Regions from separate parts of the Kribbella sp. NPDC104740 genome, predicted to be linked through region 2. Evidence: predicted binding sites of a transcription regulator. Region 2 holds the regulator's gene; each other region holds the start of a gene.
What was found. Region 2 encodes HrcA, which represses chaperone genes, less so after heat shock. Its sites were predicted from a motif close to TTGGCACTCGNNNNNNNCGAGTGCCAA; they were not measured.

Region 1 (5,125 bases), on a different contig from region 2:
GGTTGGTGTCGAACACGAGCCAGCGGACGCCGTACTGGTTCCAGAGCTGGTCCAGGACGCGCCGGGTCGGCCGCTTGAAGGCGCGGTCGTTCAGCTGCAGGAGGGGCTGGTTCCAGAACGGGCCGTAGAGGGCGTCGGCGTTCCGGCGGCTCTGGGCGGTCGGCGTGTAGGCCCAGCCCTCGACGAGGACCCGGCGTTCGGCGTACGCGGAGAGCCAGAAGTTGCGGGCGTCGCAGGTGCGGTCGGTGTAGACGGGGGTGCAGTGGGAGTTGGTGGCGAGCCGGTCTGTGGTGGCTGAGTGGTCTCGGATGTAGCGGGCAGCCTCGGCTCCGCCGGAGGGGACCTGGCGTCTGGCCTGGCGGCACTCGGGGCGGTCGGGTCCGGCGACGCAGACCTGGTCGGTGAGGGTGGTCAGCATCGTCTTGGGGACGTTCACGGCCGCTACGCCCAGGACGATCAGTACGCCGAGGCCCAGCGCTACTCGACGCTCCGCTGTCCATCGCAGCACGACTACCGCCAGACCTGCCGCCACGAGGACGGCCAGCCATGGCCAGACGAGTTGGAAGGCCACCGCCGCCACCCCCTGTGCGCTGCGCGGTCTGCGCGGTGTCAGAGACGCCAGGACCTGCGCCAGCACCATCCCGACTCCCAGGGCCAGCAACACCCTCGGGCCGATGTGGCGGAGGCGGAGGTCCTTCAGCAGGACGGTCAGTCCCCAGGCGGAGGCGGCGATGGCGAACGGGAAGGCTGCTCGGAGGAAGTCGAGCTGGCTGGGCTTCAGGAGCGCAGCTGCTGCTACTCCGGCTGCTGCGAAGCCTGCGAGGAGGATTGCGGCCGGGTCCTTCCAGCGGCGGGCGAGGCCGAGCATGCCGAGGCCGGCGAGCGACCAGGAGACGAGGAGCGTGGCGCCCGTCGTACCGAGGACTGCGGCGGCCATCAGGTAGCGGCTCTCGAAGCCGACCTGACCGGCGAGGGCACGGAAGGCCTGGCCCGGGCCGAAGGCGACTCCGGACGAGCCGGTGGTGAACAGGACGAAACTTAACGTAGCGAGGACAGCCAGACCGAGCCCTGCCGAGGTCCGGTCGAGCCTCCGCTCGGTGATCAACTTGCCTGCGGCGACCAGCGCTACCGCGACCACGAGCATCGGTACGAAAGGCGCTTTGGTGCCTGCGAGCGCTGCCAGGCCGACGACGAGCAGGAGCCAGTTGCCGCGGTGCTGGTCCTGGCGGAGCAGGCAGACGATCACCCAGACCACCGGGAACGCCAGGACCACGGCGAAGGCGTGGGTGGGGCTGTACATCAGCGCCGAGCTTGAGTACGCCGCCTGGCTGATCAGGTCGCGTCCGCCCCAGCCGTAGACGTCGAAGCTGGTCACGGTCACAAGCAGCCAGGCCGCGAGCGGGCCGGCCCAGGACTTGCGGGCGAGCCGGGTGGCCAGGGCGGCGACCGAGAGGATCGGGACCAGCGCGGCGGTCACCGGCATCAGGCGGCGGAGCAGGAGGTCGAGTTCGATGCCGGTCTGCCAGTTGGCCGCGGCCAGCTCGGCGTGGAGGAACCAGTGGTCGTTCAATTGCTCGCCGAGGACGAACGGGATCTGGCCGGGGAGGTGGTGCTTCAGCTCGGCTGCGAGGGCCAGGTGGTACGGCAGGTCGGCGTACTGGAAGGCGGCGTCGGGGAACGCGATCGGCTCGATCTGGAGACCGGCGCGGGTGATCACCCAGAGGCCGAGCGCTGCTGCGCCTGCTACCGACCAGCTCCACCACAGCGGTGCCGGCGGGCGCGTGCTGCGCCAGTACGGTCGGAGTTTCTTGAGCAGGCCGAAGGTGGTGACCGCCGCGACCGGCACGATCAGCGGCAGGAGCGGGAAGCCGATCGCGCGGCCCGGTAGGTAGGTCAGGATCGAGAGCGCGAGCCCGAAGCCGGTGCCGAAGGCCAGGTCGGAAGCGAAGCCGTCCTGGTTGCCGCGGAGCAGTCGCCACAGCAGGACCCCGGGCAGCATGATGCCGAGGCTCAGGTAGGCGCTGTACGCCAGGACTGCGCCCCACGGCGTCCCGTACTGCGCGAGCAGCACCGCGGCGCCCGCCCAGACCGCCGCCCCCGGCAGCGCTCGACCGGCCCCTGCGCGCACGGCGCTGCCCAGGCCCCTCCCCAGTGGTCCCACGACCGTGGAGACGCTCGCCGGGGGTGGTTGGGTTGCACGGCTGCCGGAAGTGGCCGAAATCCGGTCTGGACCGCCGGAGTTGGAATACTTCGGCGCTCTGACGCATTATTAGCAGTCGAGTAGTAGGAGTGCCAGACGTCCTGAAGGGGAAGAACGTGCCGACGTACCAGTACCAGTGCACCGACTGCGGCGAAGCGCTCGAGGTCCGGCAGAGCTTCACCGACGACGCCCTGACCGTCTGCCCGAACTGCCAGGGCACGCTGCGCAAGGTGTTCAACGCCGTGGGCGTGGTGTTCAAGGGCTCCGGTTTCTACCGCACCGACAGCCGCTCGTCGAGCACGAGCACGGTGAGCGCGAAGTCCGACTCGTCGTCGTCCTCGTCCTCCTCGTCGGGCAGCAGCTCGTCGTCCTCCTCGTCGTCCTCGGACTCGTCGAAGTCGTCTTCGTCGTCCTCCTCCTCGTCGTCGGGCTCGTCGGGCTCCAGCAAGACCAGCGCCGCCTGATCCCCGCCGGCCCGGGCGGGCCTGTGGACAACTGAACGGGCGTTTCGGGGAAAACTCGTACTTTCCCTGGCATGACGAACTTCTGGCACGACCTCATCCGCGCCGCCCGCTGGCACCGCCGGCTCCTCGCCGGCCTGTTCGCGGCGGCCGCCGTGTACTTCGGCCTCGCCTCCTTCGCACCACCGGCCGCGGCCTCCGCCCCCGTCCTGGCCGCCGCCCGCGACCTCCCCGGCGGCGTCACTCCGGCCCCCGGCGATCTCCGCACCCTTCGCCTCCCACCGGCGGCAGTCCCCAGCGGAGCCCTGCAACCAGGCGCCGACCTCTCCGCACGCATCCTGGCCACGCCAGTGCGCTCCGGTGAGCCATTGACCGACGCCCGCTTCCTCACCCCCACAGCGGTTCCGGCAGGCCTGGTCGCCTATCCGTTGCGCCTCGACGACCCCGACATCGCCGCGCTGCTCCGCCCCGGCGACCACGTCGACCTGTACGCCGCCTCAGCCACAGCAGCCCCCGCCGCGACCGCGTTGGCGACCGCCGTACGAATCCTCGCCCTGCCGGCCCCGACCCGCTCCGCGGGCGCCCTCGTGGTCCTCGCCACCACGCCCACCACGGCTGCCCGCCTCGCCCAATCCACCGCCAACAGCAAAATCTCCGTCGCCCTGACCCCCGACACCAGCTGACCAGGACGTCACTGAGCGGACATCTGCGGCTACGATCCGCAGTCCCCCGGCGCGGTCCCTCGCCTGTCCCCGAGCAGAGTCCTACGTTGACGAGGTACAGATCGCCGCGGGTCCACCGGGACCCTCTCGTGGAGGCAGAAAGAGATGCTCAAGGGCTTCAAGGAATTCCTGATGCGAGGCAACGTCCTCGACCTGGCGATCGCCGTCGTCATCGGCACCGCCTTCGCCACCGTGGTGAAGACCGTCGTCGACAACCTGGTGAACCCCCTGGTCGCTTCCCTCGGCGGCAGCAACGTCGACGGCCTCACCTGGCAGATCGTCGACGGCAACAAGGCGTCCACCATCGACTTCGCCGCCATCATCAACGCCTTCATCGTCTTCTTCCTGACGGCACTGGTCGTCTACTTCGTCCTCGTCGTCCCGATGAAGAAGATCCAGGACCGCCGAGCCGCCGCAGCCGCCGCCAAGGGCGAACCCGAGCCGGAGCCCGAACCCCTCACCATGGACCAGCAGCTCCTGATCGAGATCCGCGACGCCCTCAAGTCCCGCCAGCAGTAGCCCTTCCGCTTGCCTACACCTGGCTGACGGTCGGGAACTGCATCCAGGTGTAGGCGACCGGCTGGTTCTTGTTCCACTCGTCGGCCAGGTCGGCCGGCACGTACTCGAACCCGACGCGGCGGTAGGTCCGGATCGCCACGTCGTTGTCCGGCCGAACCCTCAGGAACACATCGGAATACCCAGCCTCCAGCGCCGGACCCAGCAGCGCTTTCACGAACGCCGTCCCGATCCCCCGCCCCCGCGACCCCGGTCGCACGATGATCCGGGCCAGTTCGACCTCGTCCTCCTCGTCGTCCAGCCACAGCTCGGCGTACCCGACCGGTTCGCCGTTCACGTAGTACAGGTACGACCGCACATCATCCGCGGCCTTCGGCCAGCTCCCGACCAACTCCATCGGGAACGGGTACGCGTTCCGCCCCGACAGCAGCCCGACCTCCTGCGCCGAGGTCGCCCACCCCGCGACCTCCGCAGCCTGCCCCACCTCGAACGCCCGCAACTCCATGCGCCAAGCATCACGTGATCCCCGCCGAACCACCACGCTTTATCCGGGGCTCAACACGTAGGCGTCAACCAGCGCGGCTCATCCACCCCCGGCGAACGCAGCGACGGTCGCCACCAACCGATCCCGCTGAGCCTCGAACCCCGGCACCGGCGGCTCCAACAACCCCGGCAGCTCCACCGCCGACGGCATCAACCGCAGCAGCGCATCCACCGTTTTCCTTTGGTGCGAAGGGTTTTCCGGCACCGAAGGCAGCACCCCGATCGGCATCCCCGGCCGCCAAGGCCCGCGGTACTCCCCCAGCTCCACCAGCTGCGCGTCAAGCACCCCACGCAACGTCTCCCCCGCCAACAACCCGTCAGCCACCGCCCCCGAAGCCCCGCGCTCCATCAACCCAGCCCGCCCCCGAGCATCAACGACCGGATCCCCACCGGTCGCCGGCCAAGCAAGCAGCAACCGCCCAACCGCCTCCGGATAAGCCAGCGCCAGCAGCACCGCCACAGTGCACCCGTTCGAAGCCCCCACCACCGTCATCGGCTCAGGCCCCAGAAACCCGCCGAGCGCAGCAACCTCCTGCCCCCAACTCACCGGCCGCCGCACCCGATCCGGCGCCACCACCGTCAACCCAGCGGCCTCGAGGCCGCCCACGATCCCCCGCCGATACCAGAACATCTCGGCATCGGTCCCGTCCCACAGTCCCCCGTGAACCAGCAGCACCCCAGCC
Region 2 (5,125 bases):
GCACGTCGGACTTGTCCAGGCCCCTCAGCAGCAGCCCGACGTGGTCGCCCGCGGCCGCCTGCTTGGTGGTCTTGCGAAACATCTCGATCCCGGTGACGACGGCCCGCCGGACCTCGACACCATCGCGCCGGACCGCGACCTCCTCGTTGACCCGGAGCACCCCGGCCTGCACCCTCCCGGTGGCCACCGTGCCACGGCCCGTGATCGAGAACACGTCCTCGACGAGCAGCTCGAACGGCACCGCGTCCTGCACCCGGTCCTGCACCCGCGGCGCACCCGCCGGTACGACGTCCTGCGGCCGCTCGTCGTTCTTCCAGAACTTCCATCCCATGCCCGGGAGCCTAGGGCCTGGCCGGTTCCGGTAAACGATATCCACCGGCTGGGAAGGGGCTTGAAGGCCACGACCGGCGCGCTTAGGGTCGCCTAGGCGGTGCAACAGATCCGATCTCTGAAGGGCGGAACGGCGTGACGACACGACGGGCACTGGTGGTCCGGGGCGGCTGGGAAGGTCACCTCCCGGTCGAGGCGACCGAGCTGTTCATCCCCTTCCTGCGCGACAACGACTTCGAGGTGACGGTCTCCGACAGCACGTCGGCGTACCTCGACCTGGACGGCACCGACCTGGTGCTGCAGTGCATCAGCATGGGCGAGATCACCAACGAGGAGGCCAAGGGCCTGGAGGCGGCGGTCCGTTCCGGCATCGGCCTGGCCGGCTGGCACGGCGGGATCGTCGACTCGTTCCGCAGCAACGCGGACTACAGCTTCATGACCGGCGGCCAGTTCGTCTCGCACCCGGGCGGTTTCGTCGACCACCGGATCGAGGTGGTCGCCGAGCACCCGATCGTCGAGGGCATCGAGCACTTCGACCTGCACACCGAGCAGTACTACGTGCACGCCGACCCGACCAACAACGTCCTCGCCACCACGACCTTCCGGGCGCACCCGGACTACCCGTGGATCGAGGGCGCGACGATGCCCGCCGTCTGGACCCGCACCTGGGGCGACGGCAAGGTCTTCGTCTGTACGCCGGGCCACAGCCTCGCTGACCTGGACACCCCCGAGGTCCGCACGATCATCGAGCGGGGGCTGCTGTGGGCGAGCAAGTGACGCGGGTCGGCATCGTCGGGACCGGTGTCATCAGCGGCACCTACCTGGACCACCTGGCCAAGCTGCCGGGCGTCGAGGTCGCCGCGGTCGCCGACCTGGACGTGTCGCGGGCGCAGACCGTCGCCGACGCGCACCCCGGCGTACGGGCGCTGTCATCGGACGACCTGATGGCCGACCCGGACGTCGAGATCGTGCTCAACCTGACCATCCCGGCCGCGCACGCGCCGGTGCACCGGGCCGCGCTCGAGGCCGGCAAGCACACGTACGGCGAGAAGCCGCTGGCCGTCGACCGGGCCGAGGCCAAGCCGCTGCTCGACCTGGCCGAGGCGAAGGGGCTGCGGATCGGCTGCGCGCCGGACACCGTGCTCGGCACCGGCACCCAGACCGCGCGGGCGGTCATCGACCGCGGCGACATCGGCGTACCGACGGCGGCCAGTGCGTCGTTCGTCACGCCCGGGCACGAGCTGTGGCACCCGGCGCCGGAGTTCTACTACCAGCCCGGCGGCGGCCCGCTGCTCGACATGGGCCCGTACTACGTGACCAGCCTGGTCACGCTGCTCGGACCGGTCCGCCGGGTCACCGGGCGGGCAGGCCGGTCGCAGGACGAGCGCAAGGTGCACAGCGGGCCGCGGGCCGGCGAGACCTTCCCGGTCGACGTCCCGACGCACGTCACCGGCATCCTCGAGCACGAGTCGGGCGCGCTGACCACCGTGCTGATGTCGTTCGACGTCTGGGCCGCCCGGTTGCCCCGGATCGAGATCTACGGCACCGACGGCAGCCTGTCCGTGCCCGACCCGAACGCGTTCGACGGCGCGGTCGAGATCGCCACCTCGGCCCAGCGCGAGTGGACCGAGGTCCCGGTGGCCGGCGGGTACGCCGGAGCGGGGCGCGGTGTCGGCGTTGCTGACCTGGCGCGCGCGATCCGGACCGGCGGGCCGCACCGCGCCGACGGCGCGCTGGCCTTCCACGTGCTCGACGTGCTCGAGTCGCTGCTCGAGGCGGCGGCCAAGGACCAGCCGGTGGACGTCACCAGCACGGTCGAGCGGCCGGCCGCAGTACCGTTGGGAGCCTCGCCCGAAACTGCCTGAGGCGCAAACCTCTGTCGCGGGTCGGTAGACTGGCACTCGGACTGTCTGAGTGCCAGTCGGGTTGCTGACCGCGGATGCTGAGAGAGGGTGGTGCGGGTGCTGGACGAGCGCAAACTGGACGTGCTCCGGGCCATCGTCGAGGACTACGTGGCCACCCACGAGCCCGTCGGCTCCAAGACCCTGGTCGACCGGCACAACCTCGGCGTCTCCCCGGCCACCGTGCGCAACGACATGGCCGCGCTGGAGGAGGAGGGGTACATCACCCAGCCGCACACCAGCGCCGGCCGGATCCCGACCGACGCCGGGTACCGGCTGTTCGTCGACAAGCTGAGCACGGTCAAGACGCTGTCCGCGGCCGAGAAGAAGGCGATCTCGTCGTTCCTCGGGGGAGCGGTCGACCTGGACGACGTCGTCCGGCGGACGGTCCGGTTGCTGGCGCAGATCACCCGGCAGGTCGCGATCGTGCAGTACCCGACGCTGATCCGGTCCAGCGTGCGGCACGTCGAGGTCGTCACGATGAGCCCGCGGCGGCTGCTGCTGGTGCTGATCACCAGCACCGGCCGGGTCGAGCAGCGGATCGTCGAGGCGCAGGCCGACGTCGACGAGCAGCTCGTCGCCGACCTGCGCTCCCGGCTGAACTCCGCGCTCACCGGCCAGCGGCTGACCGACGCCACCACCGCGCTGACCGGCGTCGCCGAGACCTTCTCGCCGGCCGACCGGCCGTTCGTCGCGGCGATCGTGACGACGCTGCTGGAGGCCTTCACCGACGAGGGTGAGCAGCGGATCGCGGTCGGCGGCGCCGCCAACCTGACCCGGTACGGCGACGACTTCGAGCGCAACGTGAAACCCGTGCTCGAAGCGCTCGAGGAGCACGTGATCCTGCTCAAGCTGCTCGGCGAGGCGACGCACCCGCAGACCCTCACGGTCCGGATCGGGCACGAGAACCCGTACGAGGAGCTGGCCACCACCTCGGTGGTCGCCACCGGGTACGGCTCCAAGTCGGAGGCGCTGGCCACCCTCGGCATCGTCGGCCCGACCCACATGGACTACCCCAGCACGATGGGCGCCGTCCGCGCCGTCGCGCGCTACGTCAGCCAGATCCTGGCCGACTCATGATCACTTCGAGTTTCACCTACCTCTGGTCTGGAGTATGAGCACCGATTACTACGCCGTCCTCGGCGTCAGCCGTGACGCGTCCCAGGACGAGATCAAGAAGGCCTACCGCAAGCTGGCCCGCCAGTACCACCCGGACGTCAACGACTCCGAGGACGCGCACGCCAAGTTCCAGGAGATCGGCCGCGCGTTCCAGGTGCTGAGCGACCCGCAGAAGAAGCAGGTCCACGATCTCGGCGGCGACCCGTTCGCGAGCGCCGGCCCGGGTGGGGCGGGCGCCGGCTTCGGCCAGGCGTTCACCTTCACCGACATCATGGACGCCTTCTTCGGGCAGACCGGCGGCGCGACCCGCGGGCCGCGCCCGCGGACCAGGCGCGGCCAGGACGCGCTGATCCCGCTCCGGATCGACCTCAGCGAGGCCGCGTTCGGTACGACGCGCGAGCTGAAGGTCGACACCGCGGTGCTCTGCCCGACCTGTTCGGGGTCGGGCGCGGCGGCGGGCTCCGAGCCGGTCACCTGCGAGGTCTGCCACGGCCGTGGTGAGGTCACGCACACGCAGCGCTCGTTCCTCGGCGAGGTGCGCACGATGCGCCCGTGCCCGAACTGCCGCGGCTTCGGGACGACCATCCCGAGCCCGTGCGTCGAGTGCTCCGGCGACGGGCGCGTGCGCTCCCGGCGTACGGTCACGGTGAAGATCCCCGGTGGCGTCGACAGCGGCACCCGCGTCCAGCTGTCCGGCCAGGGCGAGGTCGGCCCCGGCGGCGGCCCGGCCGGCGACCTGTACGTCGAGATCGAGGTCGAGCCGCACGACATCTTCAGCCGCAACGGCGACGACCTGCACTGCACGGTCACGCTGCCGATGACGGCCGCCGCGCTCGGCACCACGATCGACCTGCCGACGCTGGAGGGCGAGACCACGCCGCTGGAGATCCGCCCCGGCACCCAGTCCGGTACGGCGATGACGCTCACCGCCCGCGGCGTCCCGCGCCTGCGGCACGCCGGCCGCGGCGACCTGATCGTCCAGATCATCGTCGAGACCCCGACGAAGATCGACGACCAGCAGGCCCAGCTGCTCCGCGACCTGGCCGCCTCCCGCGGCGAGGAGCGCCCCCAGGGCCAGGTCCAAGCCACCCACAAGGGCGTCTTCGGCCGCCTCCGAGACGCCTTCGGCGCCCACTGAGCCGGCGATGGGCCTGCCGGTCTTTCACCTCACCGAGCTGAGTGAGGAAGAGCTCTTCCTGGACGGTCCGGAGGGACGGCACGCTGCTGTCGTCCGCCGGATCGGGCCGGGGGAGCGAGTTCGGCTGACCGACGGGGTCGGCAGTTTCGCCGAAGGTGCCGTCGTCGCGTCGTCCAAGGCCGGGATCACCGTCGCGGTCGATCGGCGGGGGAGTGTGGCTGCGCCGGCGCCGCGGCTGGTCGTCGTACAGGCGCTGCCCAAGGGTGAGCGGGCCGAGTTGGCCGTCGAGATGCTGACCGAGGTCGGTGTCGACCTGATCGTGCCGTGGAACGCCGAGCGCAGTCAGTTCCGGGCCAACCCGGAGCGTGTCGAGAAGACGCTCACCAAGTGGCGCGCCTGGGCGTTCGAGGCGAGCAAGCAGTCGCGGCGGAGCTGGTTCTGCGAGGTGGCGCCGGTGGCGTCGACGGCGGACGTGGCACAGCTCGTGCAGACAGCAGGGCTGGCCGCCGTACTGCACGAGGAAGCCGAGACTCCTCTGGCAACACTGAACCCACCGTCTACCGGTGAAGTGGTGGTCGTCGTGGGACCTGAGGGCGGCATCACCGACGCCGAACTGAAGACCTTCGCCGCCGAGCCG
Region 3 (5,125 bases), on a different contig from region 2:
CTGATGAGGTCGCCGCCGATGCCACAGCCGAGGTCGATCACTGAGCTGCCGGGTAGCGCCGAGGCGATCCGCTCGGAGCGGTGTGCGGCGACCGCTGTCCTGGTGGACTGCTCCAGGCCGTCCGGCGTGAAGTACATCCGGGCCGCGTCGTCCGCGCCGAACTTGGCGACCGCCCGGTGCCGCAGCGACGCCTGGGTGACCGCGGCGGTGACCACCTCCGCGTCGTACCGGCGGCGGAGCTTCTCGACCAGCTGCAGCTCGCCGCCAGGGCTGTACGACGCGCAGGCTTCGGCCAGGACGTCGGAGCCCGGTGGGGCGAGCAGGGCGGCGATCGAGTGGGGTGTCACGCGCTCATTCTGCGCTGACGGCTCACAGCGAGCTGTAGCAGCCGCTGCTCCAGATGCGCTTGGCCAGGTGGTAGAGCCGCCAGTTCATCGCCGAGCGGGTCGCTGGGCCGTAGATGCCGTCAGCTGCGAGCTTGTGCCGTTGCTGCACCTGCTTGACGACCGCACGGGTGTTGCTGCCGTATACGCCGTCGACGGTGAGCTTGGAGCCGTAGCAGTAGTTCAGGTTCCGCTGGAGCGTGCGGATCGCGGTGTCCGGGTCGCCGAACGTCTCGTTGCCGCGCTGCGGGTCGTCGCCGTACATGAGGTTGCAGCGGGTGCTGCTGCTTTCCCAGACCGACGGTGCTGGTACGCCCCAGCCAGCGCTCCCGACCGGAACCAGCCGAGCGCTCCGGCACTGCTCCAGCGCAGCGGCCGCAGCAGCAGCCCGTACGCCGAGGTCAGCAGCCGGCCCGGCCACCTGCTCAGGCGCCGGCTCGGGCGCTGCCGCCGCCGGTCCACCTGCACCCTGCGGTGCGTCGGCGGAGTGACCACCGCCGGCAGCAACGCCCACGGCGATCGGGCTGATCACCAGCGCGGCGATCGCGACCAGGGCCTTGCCGGACGGCTTGCGCACCGTGAAGGGCAGTCTCATGTGGGCTCCTTGTCTCCACACAGAACGGTCCCACGTCGTACCGCCCAGGCCCAGACCCTGGTCGCAGAAAGTACGGGCCGGGTTACAGCGGGCTGTAGCAGGCGTCGCTGGACAGGCCGAGCTTCGGGTTCCAGAGCCGCCAGTTCATCGCCGAGCGGGTGGCCGGGCCGTAGATGCCGTCGGCGGTGAGCCCGTGGCGGCGCTGGACCGCGGCGACGGCCGCCTCCGTCCTGGCGCCGTACCGGCCGTCGACTGTGAGCTTGGAGCCGTAGCAGTAGTTCAGGTTGCGCTGGAGGGTCTTGATCGCCGTCTCCGGGTCGCCGAACGGGTTGCGCGGGTCGCGGTGCGGCAGGTCACCGGGCTTCAGGTTGCAGACGGTGCTGCTCTCCTCCCAGATCGACAGCGCCGGTACGGTCCAGCCCGCGCTGTTGACGGTTTTGTTGTAGACCTGCTGGCACTGGGTCAGCGCCTGTGTCCCGGCCGACGCGCTGGACGCGACGAAGGTCAGCGGGACGGCGGCGACGGCGGCGGCGGTGAGCACGACGGCGGTACGGCGGGCGGTGACGTGACGCCGGAACCGGCGGAGATCGGACATGGTGACTTCCCTCCCGTGGGGGCCCGCTGGGCGGGGCCCTGTGCCGAGTGAGACGGCCTGGCGGCACGCGAAGGTTGAGTCATGGTTCGGGTCGGCGTGTTCGCCGTGGGCCGAGTTCTGGCACTCGAGTTGACCGAGTGCTAATCGCGGCCTAGATTCGGTGTTGGCACTCTCCATGCGAGGGTGCCAGCGGCCCCGGCCCCTGACCCCCGCGACGGCAGGCGGCGGGACGGCCGTCCTGATGCACTGTGAATCATCAAGAACTCGACCGTGGAGGTCAGCAAGTGTCGGTCACGATCAAGCCGCTCGAGGACCGCGTCCTCGTTGCGCCGCTCGAAGCCGAGCAGACCACGAAGTCCGGCCTGGTGATCCCGGACACCGCCAAGGAGAAGCCGCAGGAGGGCGAGGTCCTCGCCACCGGCCCCGGCCGCATCGACGACAACGGCAACCGCGTCCCGCTGGACGTCGCCGTCGGCGACAAGGTCATCTACTCCAAGTACGGCGGCACCGAGGTCAAGTACGACGGCCAGGACTACCTGATCCTGGGCGCCCGCGACATCCTCGCCGTCGTCAGCAAGTGACGACTGCTCAGAGTTTCTGACTGACACCGCCCCGGTGCCGAACACCGGCGCCGGGGCGGAGTCGGTCCAGAACCGGCTGGGCCATTGAACGCAAGAATTCAGAGAGGGACTGGTTTTTCCATGCCGAAGATCCTCGAGTTCGACGAGAACGCGCGGCGCGCCCTGGAGCGTGGCGTCGACAAGCTCGCGAACACGGTGAAGGTGACGCTGGGGCCGAAGGGCCGCTACGTCGTGCTGGACAAGAAGTGGGGCGCCCCGACCATCACCAACGACGGTGTCACCGTCGCCCGTGAGGTCGAGCTGGACGACCCGTTCGAGAACCTTGGCGCGCAGCTGGCCAAGGAGGTGGCCACCAAGACCAACGACATCGCCGGTGACGGGACCACCACCGCCACGGTGCTGGCGCAGGCGCTGGTGCACGAGGGCCTGCGGGCCGTCGCCGCCGGGGTCAACCCGATGGGCCTGAAGAAGGGCATCGAGGCCGCCGTCGAGGCCGTGTCGGCCCGGCTGGTCGAGACCGCCCGTCCGGTCGACGACAAGGGCGACATGGCCCACGTCGCCACCATCTCCGCCCGGGACGCCGAGATCGGCGGCCTGATCGCGGACGCCTTCGACAAGGTCGGCAAGGACGGTGTGATCACCGTCGAGGAGAGCAACACCTTCGGCACCGAGCTCGAGTTCACCGAGGGCATGCAGTTCGACAAGGGCTTCATCTCGCCGTACTTCATCACCGACGCCGAGGCCGGCGAAGCGGTGCTGGACGACCCGTACATCCTGATCAACCAGGGCAAGATCTCCGCCGTCGCGGACCTGCTGCCGCTGCTGGAGAAGGTCGTGCAGTCGGGCAAGACGCTGCTGATCATCGCCGAGGACGTCGAGGCCGAGGCGCTGTCGACCCTGGTGGTCAACAAGATCCGCGGCAACTTCACCTCCGTGGCCGTCAAGGCGCCGGGCTTCGGTGACCGCCGCAAGGCGATGCTGGAGGACCTGGCCGCGCTGACCGGCGCGCAGGTGATCGCTCCCGAGGTCGGGCTGAAGCTCGACCAGGTCGGCCTCGAGGTGCTCGGCACCGCGCGCCGGATCGTCGTCAGCAAGGACAACACCACCGTTGTCGAGGGCGCCGGCAAGACCGACGAGATCGAGGCCCGGGTCAACCAGATCAAGGCCGAGATCGAGCGCACCGACTCCGACTGGGACCGCGAGAAGCTGCAGGAGCGGCTGGCCAAGCTGGCCGGTGGCGTCTGCGTGATCAAGGTCGGCGCGGCCACCGAGGTCGAGCTCAAGGAGAAGAAGCACCGCATCGAGGACGCCGTCTCGGCGACCCGTGCGGCGATCGAGGAGGGCATCGTCGCCGGTGGCGGCTCCGCTCTCGTCCACGCCGCCTCGGTGCTGGAGGACGGCCTGGGCCTGGAGGGCGACGAGCTCGCCGGTGTCCGGATCGTCAAGAAGTCGGTCGTCGAGCCGCTGCGCTGGATCGCCGAGAACGGCGGCAACGAGGGCTACGTCGTCACCGCCAAGGTCGCGGAGCTCGAGGTCGGCAGCGGCTTCAACGCCGCCACCGGTGAGTACGGCGACCTGCTCGCGCAGGGTGTTCTCGACCCGGTCAAGGTGACCCGTTCCGCGCTGGCCAACGCCGGCTCGATCGCGGCCCTGCTCCTCACCACGGAGACCCTGGTCGTCGACAAGCCCGAGGAAGAGGAGCCCGCCGCCGCCGGTCACGGCCACGGTCACGGTCACTGATTCCTCCGTACCACCGCAGTACCTGGTAGTACCGAACTGCCCGGCTGGTCCTCGGACCGGCCGGGCAGTTTCGTGTTCGGCCTGTGGATACCCGGGGGTAGTGACAGGTTGTAATGAAAATTGCTCAGTGATCACGAATTGCCACTAGGCAGCGGGGCGTCCGAGCCGTAGCATCTTGCAGGCTGACCGGTCTTACACGAGGGGGCGAGGGGTGACCGAGGTTCAAATGCCGCACACCCACGACCGGGTCGAGCTCAGGGATCTGGCCGCACTGGCGGCGGGTGGGGATCCGGGGGCTCTGAACGATCTGCTGACCAGGGTGCGCGCGGTCGCTCATCGGTACGTGCGGTCCCGGTTGTGGACCTATCCCGGCGGCGCCGACATGGTCGACGACGTCGCGCAGGAGGTCTGTGTCGCGGTCTTCGGGGCGCTCGGGCGCTACCGCGACGAGGGACGGCCGTTCGAGGCGTTCGTGTACGGGATCGCGGCCCGCAAGGTCGCCGACGCCCAGCGTGCGTTCGCGGTCGCCGACGTGTCGACACCGGACCTTCCGGACGGGGCCGACGAGTCCCCGACGCCGGAAGAGCACGCGGTCAGACACTCCGAGGTCCAGCACATCGTGGGCCTGCTGGAAAGATTGCCGGAGAAGCTGCGGGAGATCCTGCGGCTCCGGGTGGTAGCGGGGATGTCAGCCGAAGAGACCGGCCGGGCACTGGGGATGACACCGGGGGCGGTGAGGGTCGCACAACATCGGGCGTTGAACACGCTCAGGGGGTTTGTGGGGCATGAGGCAAAGCTCGAGCGAGGAGCAGGGGAGGAGCGGAATGGCTGAGCGCTTTGACTTAGACGCGATCGAAGCCGACGACGCGCTGCTCGACCTGCTCGCAGCCGGTGGGGAGTCCGCGTGGGAGGCGGGCGAGCACGACCCGACGCTGAAACTGCTGGCCGATCTCCGGCTCGCGGTCGAGGTCGAGGGTGAGCTCCCGGTGGAGACCATCGACGACCCGGAGACGTTCCTGGCCCGCTGCGCGGCCCTGAACCCGGTGACCGACCCGTTCACCCGCAAGATCGCCGCCCGCGGTCTGGCCGTCGGCGTCGCCGCCGTGGCCGCGCTGTCGGTGTCGGGGGTCGCGGCCGCGGTGAACGGCGACCCGCTGGCGCCGTACGAGAAGATCGTCGAGAAGGTCGTCGAGCAGCTGCGGCCGGAGACGAGCTTCCCCAAGGAACAGCT
Region 4 (5,125 bases), on a different contig from region 2:
CGGGTCGACGTTCCAGTCGCACCGGTCGCACCACGTCACGTAGCGCGGGTCGGCCGGTAGCTCGTGGTCGCACCGCGGGCAGTGCGACAGTCCCGACTCGGTCTGCACGGCAGCAGTGTGGTCCCTGGACGGGGCCGTTGCCCACTCGGGGCGTGGTCACTGCTGCCGTGGCAGCGAGGTCACGCGGCCGGCGGCTTGTCGTCGTAGATGCGGGCGGCGATGTCGCCCTCCGGCGTCGTCTGCGGCTGGTGGTTGTTCTGCATGCTCTGGTGGGCGCTCTGCCAGACGGCCTTGCCGTCGGCCTCGGGCATCACGACCCAGGCGATCACGTAGCCGATCAGCGCGGTACCACCGGTGAGCAGGGTCAGCGCGACGATGCCCAGCCGGACCAGCGTCGCGTCGATGTTCAGGTACTCCGCGATACCGCCGGAGACACCGGACAGCATCCGCTGGTCGCGCGAGCGGCGGAGGGTCTTGCCGGACAGGTTCTGGAAGGGTGCGGTGTTGTTCGTCATGTCCACAACTGTGCCGCTCGGGAGCCTGCCCGCACATCGGGATCGGTACCGACCCACCCCTGACCCGACCCCGGCATCCCTGGTCCGGCGCCCCTGACGACTTCCGGACTTTGTCGGTGGTCGCGGCTAGCTTGAACAGATGGACGCGGAAGCGGTGCAGAAGCTGGTGCTGCGGTTGCCCGGCACGGAGGAACACGAGGGCTGGGCAGGACAGCCGGCCTTCAAGGTGCGCAAGAAGGGTTTCGCGTACCTGTCCGAGGACGACGCGAAGCTGTTCGTGAAGGCGCTCCGCGAGGAGCAGCAGGCGATGATCGCGGAGAACCCCGAGGTCTACTCGTCCTGGTGGGAGTCCGGCCGGTTCGGCTGGCTGGAGATCGACCTGGAGCACGCCGACCCCGACGAGATCGAGGAGCTGGTCACCGAGGCGTGGCGGCTGAACGCTCCGAAGTACCTGATCGCCCAGTGGGAGGAGTAAGCCCACAGACAACCTCAACCACAGCAGGCCCACCACCGAAGCCAAAGGTGACAAGGGCAATGGCCCACCCCAAGGTGACGCCTGCTGACTTCTCGCCCAAACAGCGCACCTGCACCTGGTCAGCGGTGGGAGGTAGGCGAGAAGTGCACAGGTGGCACCTACCCGCACCCAACCACCAACCCGCGGCCGGCGCCGCGAGGCCCGAACCACCCGCACCCGACCTACGTGCGTCAACCCCAGCCGGTCACCCGACAAGCAACCCCAGCCTCAGCCGCTCGCCGTACAACCAACCCCAGCCCCCGAACGCGCCCCCTACCGCCCCGAAACCCCAGCCACACTCCCGCCCTTCCGGTAAGCACTCGGCGTCGTGCCGACCTCGCGCCGGAAGACGGTCCGGAAGTTCGCGGCGCTGCCGAAGCCGGCGACGGTGGCGATCCGTTCGACCGGCAAGTCCGTTGCCTCCAGCAACCGCCTCGCGCTGAGCACGCGCTGCACCGTGACCCAGCGCATCGGCGACTGCCCGGTCTCGGCCGCGAAGTGCCGGATGAACGTACGCCGGGGCAGGTGGCTGCGGTCGGCCAGCTGCTGGACGGTCATCGGCTCGCCGAGGTTCTCCAGCATCCAGGCCCGCGTCGGCGCGAGGTCGGACCGCGGCGGCACCTGCCCGTCGACGTGCTGGCGCTGGTCGCCGGCGCGGACCGGCGCGGCGACCACGCCCTGCCCGGCCGCGTGGGCCGCCGCCGCGCCGAAGTCGGACCGGATCAGGTGCAGGCACGCGTCGATCGCCGCGCCACCGCCCGCGGAGGTCAGCACGCGGCCGTCCTCGACGAACAGCTGGTCGCCCTGGACGTTCACCGTCGGGTGCAGCGCGCGCAGCGCGTCGACGTACTGCCAGTGGGTGGTCGCGTCGCGCCGGTCGAGCACGCCGCTCGCCGCCAGCGCGAAGGTGCCGGTGCAGATGCCGACCAGGCGGGCGTCGCGGTCGGCGGTGGAGCGGATCAGGTCGAGGTACTCCGCCGGGAGCGGGACCTCCGGGTCGTCGTACCCGGGGACGACGACGATGTCCGCGGTCGCGGCAGCCGCGAGCGGGTGCGCCGGGCGGAGCGCGGAGCCGGGGACGTCGGTCTCGCCGCAGAGCAGCACGTCGTACCCGCCCTGCTTGCCGAGCAGGTACGCCGGGATGGTGACGTCGAGGTCGATCACGCGGGGCACGACCAGGATCGCGACGCTCAGCACGGGACCTCCTCGACCGGGTGGCACAACGGTCGCGCGAGCGGTGGCACGAACGATGCCGTCTTTGGCACCGCCGCCGCTGGTGACCCGCGGCGCGACTTCCTAGGTTGGTTGAATCTTGTTCAACCTAACAGGGAGTGCTGATGGCGGTACAGACGGAGAGTTTCGGGGTCCCGTGGGAGCACGACTACGGCTACGTCCAGGCGGTCCGGCGTGGTGACACGATCTACCTGTCCGGCCAGCTGTCGCACGACGGCGCCGAGTTCGTCGCGCCCGCGCCGGTCGGTGCGGACGGCGTCGTGACCGACTTCTCGGCGACCGCCGACCAGTGGCGGCGCACCTACGTGAACGCCGAGGAGCTGCTGAAGCGCTTCGGCGCGACCCTGGACGACGTGGTGGAGGAGGTCGTCTACGTGCTCGACGTCGACACCGCGATGAGCGTCGCCGGGGAGGTCCGCAAGGCGGCGTACCGGCGGGACGACCCGCAGGTCGCCAGCACCATCCTGGGCGTCACCCGGCTGGCCCTCCCGCAGCAGCTGATCGAGGTCAAGTTCGTCGTCAGGGTGTAGTCCGAGGGGTCCACCGCGTCGGGGGCTGGCTTGCACTCGCTTGGGGCGAGTGCTAATACTTGGTTAGCACTCAGTGGGCGAGAGTGATAACGCTCGTGCCCGCGGGGAGCTGTTAGAAGACGGCCTCGATGAGGTGCCGGAGTCAGGCGGGACGTGACCGCGACGACACCGGTACCGTCCGTCGCGGGCATCGGGCCGGCTGAACCACCAGAAACTCGACGCGGGAGGACTCGCGGAGAATGCCCAAGCTGATTTCTTTCAACGAAGAGGCGCGCCGCGGCCTCGAGCGGGGAATGAACACCCTCGCCGACGCCGTCAAGGTGACGCTTGGCCCGAAGGGCCGCAACGTCGTCCTGGAGAAGAAGTGGGGCGCCCCCACGATCACCAACGACGGTGTCTCCATCGCCAAGGAGATCGAGCTCGAGGACCCGTACGAGAAGATCGGGGCCGAGCTCGTCAAGGAAGTTGCCAAGAAGACCGACGACGTCGCGGGTGACGGCACCACCACCGCGACCGTGCTGGCCCAGGCGCTCGTGCGCGAGGGTCTGCGCAACGTCGCCGCCGGCGCCAACCCGATGGGCCTGAAGAAGGGCATCGAGAAGGCGACCGAGGCCGTCAGCGAGCAGCTGCTGGCGCTGGCCAAGAACGTCGAGACCCGCGAGCAGATCGCGGCGACCGCCTCGATCTCGGCCGCGGACACCCAGGTCGGCCAGATCATCGCCGAGGCGATGGACAAGGTCGGCAAGGAAGGTGTCATCACCGTCGAGGAGAGCAACACCTTCGGCCTCGAGCTCGAGCTCACCGAGGGCATGCGCTTCGACAAGGGTTACATCTCGCCGTACTTCGTGACCGACACCGAGCGGATGGAAGCGGTCCTCGACGACCCGTACATCCTCGTGGTGAACAGCAAGATCTCCAGCATCAAGGACCTGGTCCCGGTGCTCGAGAAGGTCATGCAGACCGGCAAGCCGCTGGCGATCATCGCCGAGGACCTCGAGGGTGAGGCGCTGGCGACCCTGGTCGTGAACAAGATCAAGGGCACCTTCAAGACCGTCGCCGTCAAGGCGCCGGGCTTCGGTGACCGCCGCAAGGCCATGCTCGGTGACATCGCCATCCTCACCGGTGGTCAGGTCATCTCCGAGGAGGTCGGCCTCAAGCTCGACACCGTGGACCTGGAGCTGCTCGGCCAGGCCCGCAAGGTCGTCGTCACCAAGGACGAGACCACCATCGTCGAGGGCGTCGGCGACGCCGACTCGATCCAGGGCCGGGTCAACCAGATCCGCGCCGAGATCGAGAAGTCGGACTCCGACTACGACCGCGAGAAGCTGCAGGAGCGGCTGGCCAAGCTGGCCGGCGGCGTCGCGGTGATCAAGGTCGGCGCGGCCACCGAGGTCGAGCTGAAGGAGCGCAAGCACCGCATCGAGGACGCCGTGCGCAACGCGAAGGCGGCCGTCGAGGAGGGCATCGTCGCCGGTGGTGGCGTCGCGCTGCTGCAGGCGTCGGTGATCGCGTTCGAGAAGCTGGAGCTCGAGGGTGACGAGGCGACCGGTGCCGCGATCGTGCGGTCGGCCGTCGAGGCCCCGCTCAAGCAGATCGCCGTCAACGCCGGCCTCGAGGGTGGCGTCGTGGTGGAGAAGGTCCGCAACCTCGAGCCGGGTCACGGCCTGAACGCCGCGACCGGTGAGTACGTCGACCTGATCAAGACCGGGATCATCGACCCGGCCAAGGTCACCCGGTCGGCGCTGCAGAACGCGGCCTCGATCGCGGCCCTGTTCCTCACCACCGAGGCGGTCATCGCCGACAAGCCGGAGAAGGCCGCGGCCGCTCCGGGTGGCGCGCCCGACATGGGCGGCATGGACTTCTGATCCCCGGAAGTTCCTCGTAGTACCAGTACTGAACAAAGCGGTCCCGGGTCCCAGCCCGGGGCCGCTTTGCTGTGTCTAGCCCTTGGCGGCGCGCAGCAGCCGGAGCTGCCCGATCTCGGCCGCGTTCTTCATCAGCTCGGAGTTCACCCAGCCGTAGAGGTCGGCCACGGTCCGTCCCGCCTCCGGCGGCCACGGGAAGGCCACCGGGAGCGTGAGCCGCGAGGAGTCCTCCAGTACGGCGGACCACTCGTCGCGCAGGTGGTGCATCCAGTCCCTGGTCCCGAGCAGCGTGCCCGGCCACGGTACGTCGGTGCGGTGCGGCGGGACGGTCTGCCGGGCGTGCGCCAGCGCCGTCGTCCACCACCACCCGATGTGCCAGGTCAGCCAGCCGACCGTCGGCACCGGGATCGGGTCGAGCTCCTGATCGGCCCAGTCCGGCCGCCAGACGCCGGTCGCGTCCGGCCGGAC

Region 1: a site for HrcA is predicted at 2,270-2,296, ahead of ACZ6Z4_RS22620 (FmdB family zinc ribbon protein). Genes of this name have one in related genera too.
Region 3: a site for HrcA is predicted at 1,691-1,717, ahead of groES (co-chaperone GroES). Genes of this name have one in related genera too.
Region 4: a site for HrcA is predicted at 2,822-2,848, ahead of groL (chaperonin GroEL). Genes of this name have one in related genera too.

Annotation. Positions count from the first base shown of each region.
Region 1 is NZ_JBVJNV010000004.1:328,560-333,684, reverse strand. Features, by position in the region: gene ACZ6Z4_RS22625 (hypothetical protein) at 1-2,128, opposite strand, end outside; gene ACZ6Z4_RS22620 (FmdB family zinc ribbon protein) at 2,317-2,664, shown strand; gene ACZ6Z4_RS22615 (CpaB family protein) at 2,736-3,344, shown strand; gene mscL (large conductance mechanosensitive channel protein MscL) at 3,489-3,902, shown strand; gene ACZ6Z4_RS22605 (GNAT family N-acetyltransferase) at 3,916-4,404, opposite strand; gene ACZ6Z4_RS22600 (alpha/beta fold hydrolase) at 4,483-5,125, opposite strand, start outside.
Region 2 is NZ_JBVJNV010000008.1:131,558-136,682, reverse strand. Features, by position in the region: gene ACZ6Z4_RS33290 (EF-Tu/IF-2/RF-3 family GTPase) at 1-331, opposite strand, end outside; gene ACZ6Z4_RS33285 (ThuA domain-containing protein) at 466-1,107, shown strand; gene ACZ6Z4_RS33280 (Gfo/Idh/MocA family protein) at 1,092-2,195, shown strand; gene hrcA (heat-inducible transcriptional repressor HrcA) at 2,292-3,311, shown strand; gene dnaJ (molecular chaperone DnaJ) at 3,346-4,488, shown strand; gene ACZ6Z4_RS33265 (16S rRNA (uracil(1498)-N(3))-methyltransferase) at 4,496-5,125, shown strand, end outside.
Region 3 is NZ_JBVJNV010000004.1:19,063-24,187, forward strand. Features, by position in the region: gene ACZ6Z4_RS21115 (class I SAM-dependent methyltransferase) at 1-347, opposite strand, end outside; gene ACZ6Z4_RS21120 (peptidoglycan-binding domain-containing protein) at 370-978, opposite strand; gene ACZ6Z4_RS21125 (peptidoglycan-binding domain-containing protein) at 1,061-1,573, opposite strand; gene groES (co-chaperone GroES) at 1,858-2,154, shown strand; gene groL (chaperonin GroEL) at 2,275-3,894, shown strand; gene shbA (RNA polymerase sigma factor ShbA) at 4,106-4,726, shown strand; gene ACZ6Z4_RS21145 (hypothetical protein) at 4,719-5,125, shown strand, end outside.
Region 4 is NZ_JBVJNV010000004.1:63,154-68,278, forward strand. Features, by position in the region: gene ACZ6Z4_RS21320 (M48 family metalloprotease) at 1-108, opposite strand, end outside; gene ACZ6Z4_RS21325 (PspC domain-containing protein) at 180-515, opposite strand; gene ACZ6Z4_RS21330 (MmcQ/YjbR family DNA-binding protein) at 655-990, shown strand; gene ACZ6Z4_RS21335 (GlxA family transcriptional regulator) at 1,303-2,226, opposite strand; gene ACZ6Z4_RS21340 (Rid family hydrolase) at 2,367-2,792, shown strand; gene groL (chaperonin GroEL) at 3,032-4,657, shown strand; gene ACZ6Z4_RS21350 (DinB family protein) at 4,733-5,125, opposite strand, start outside.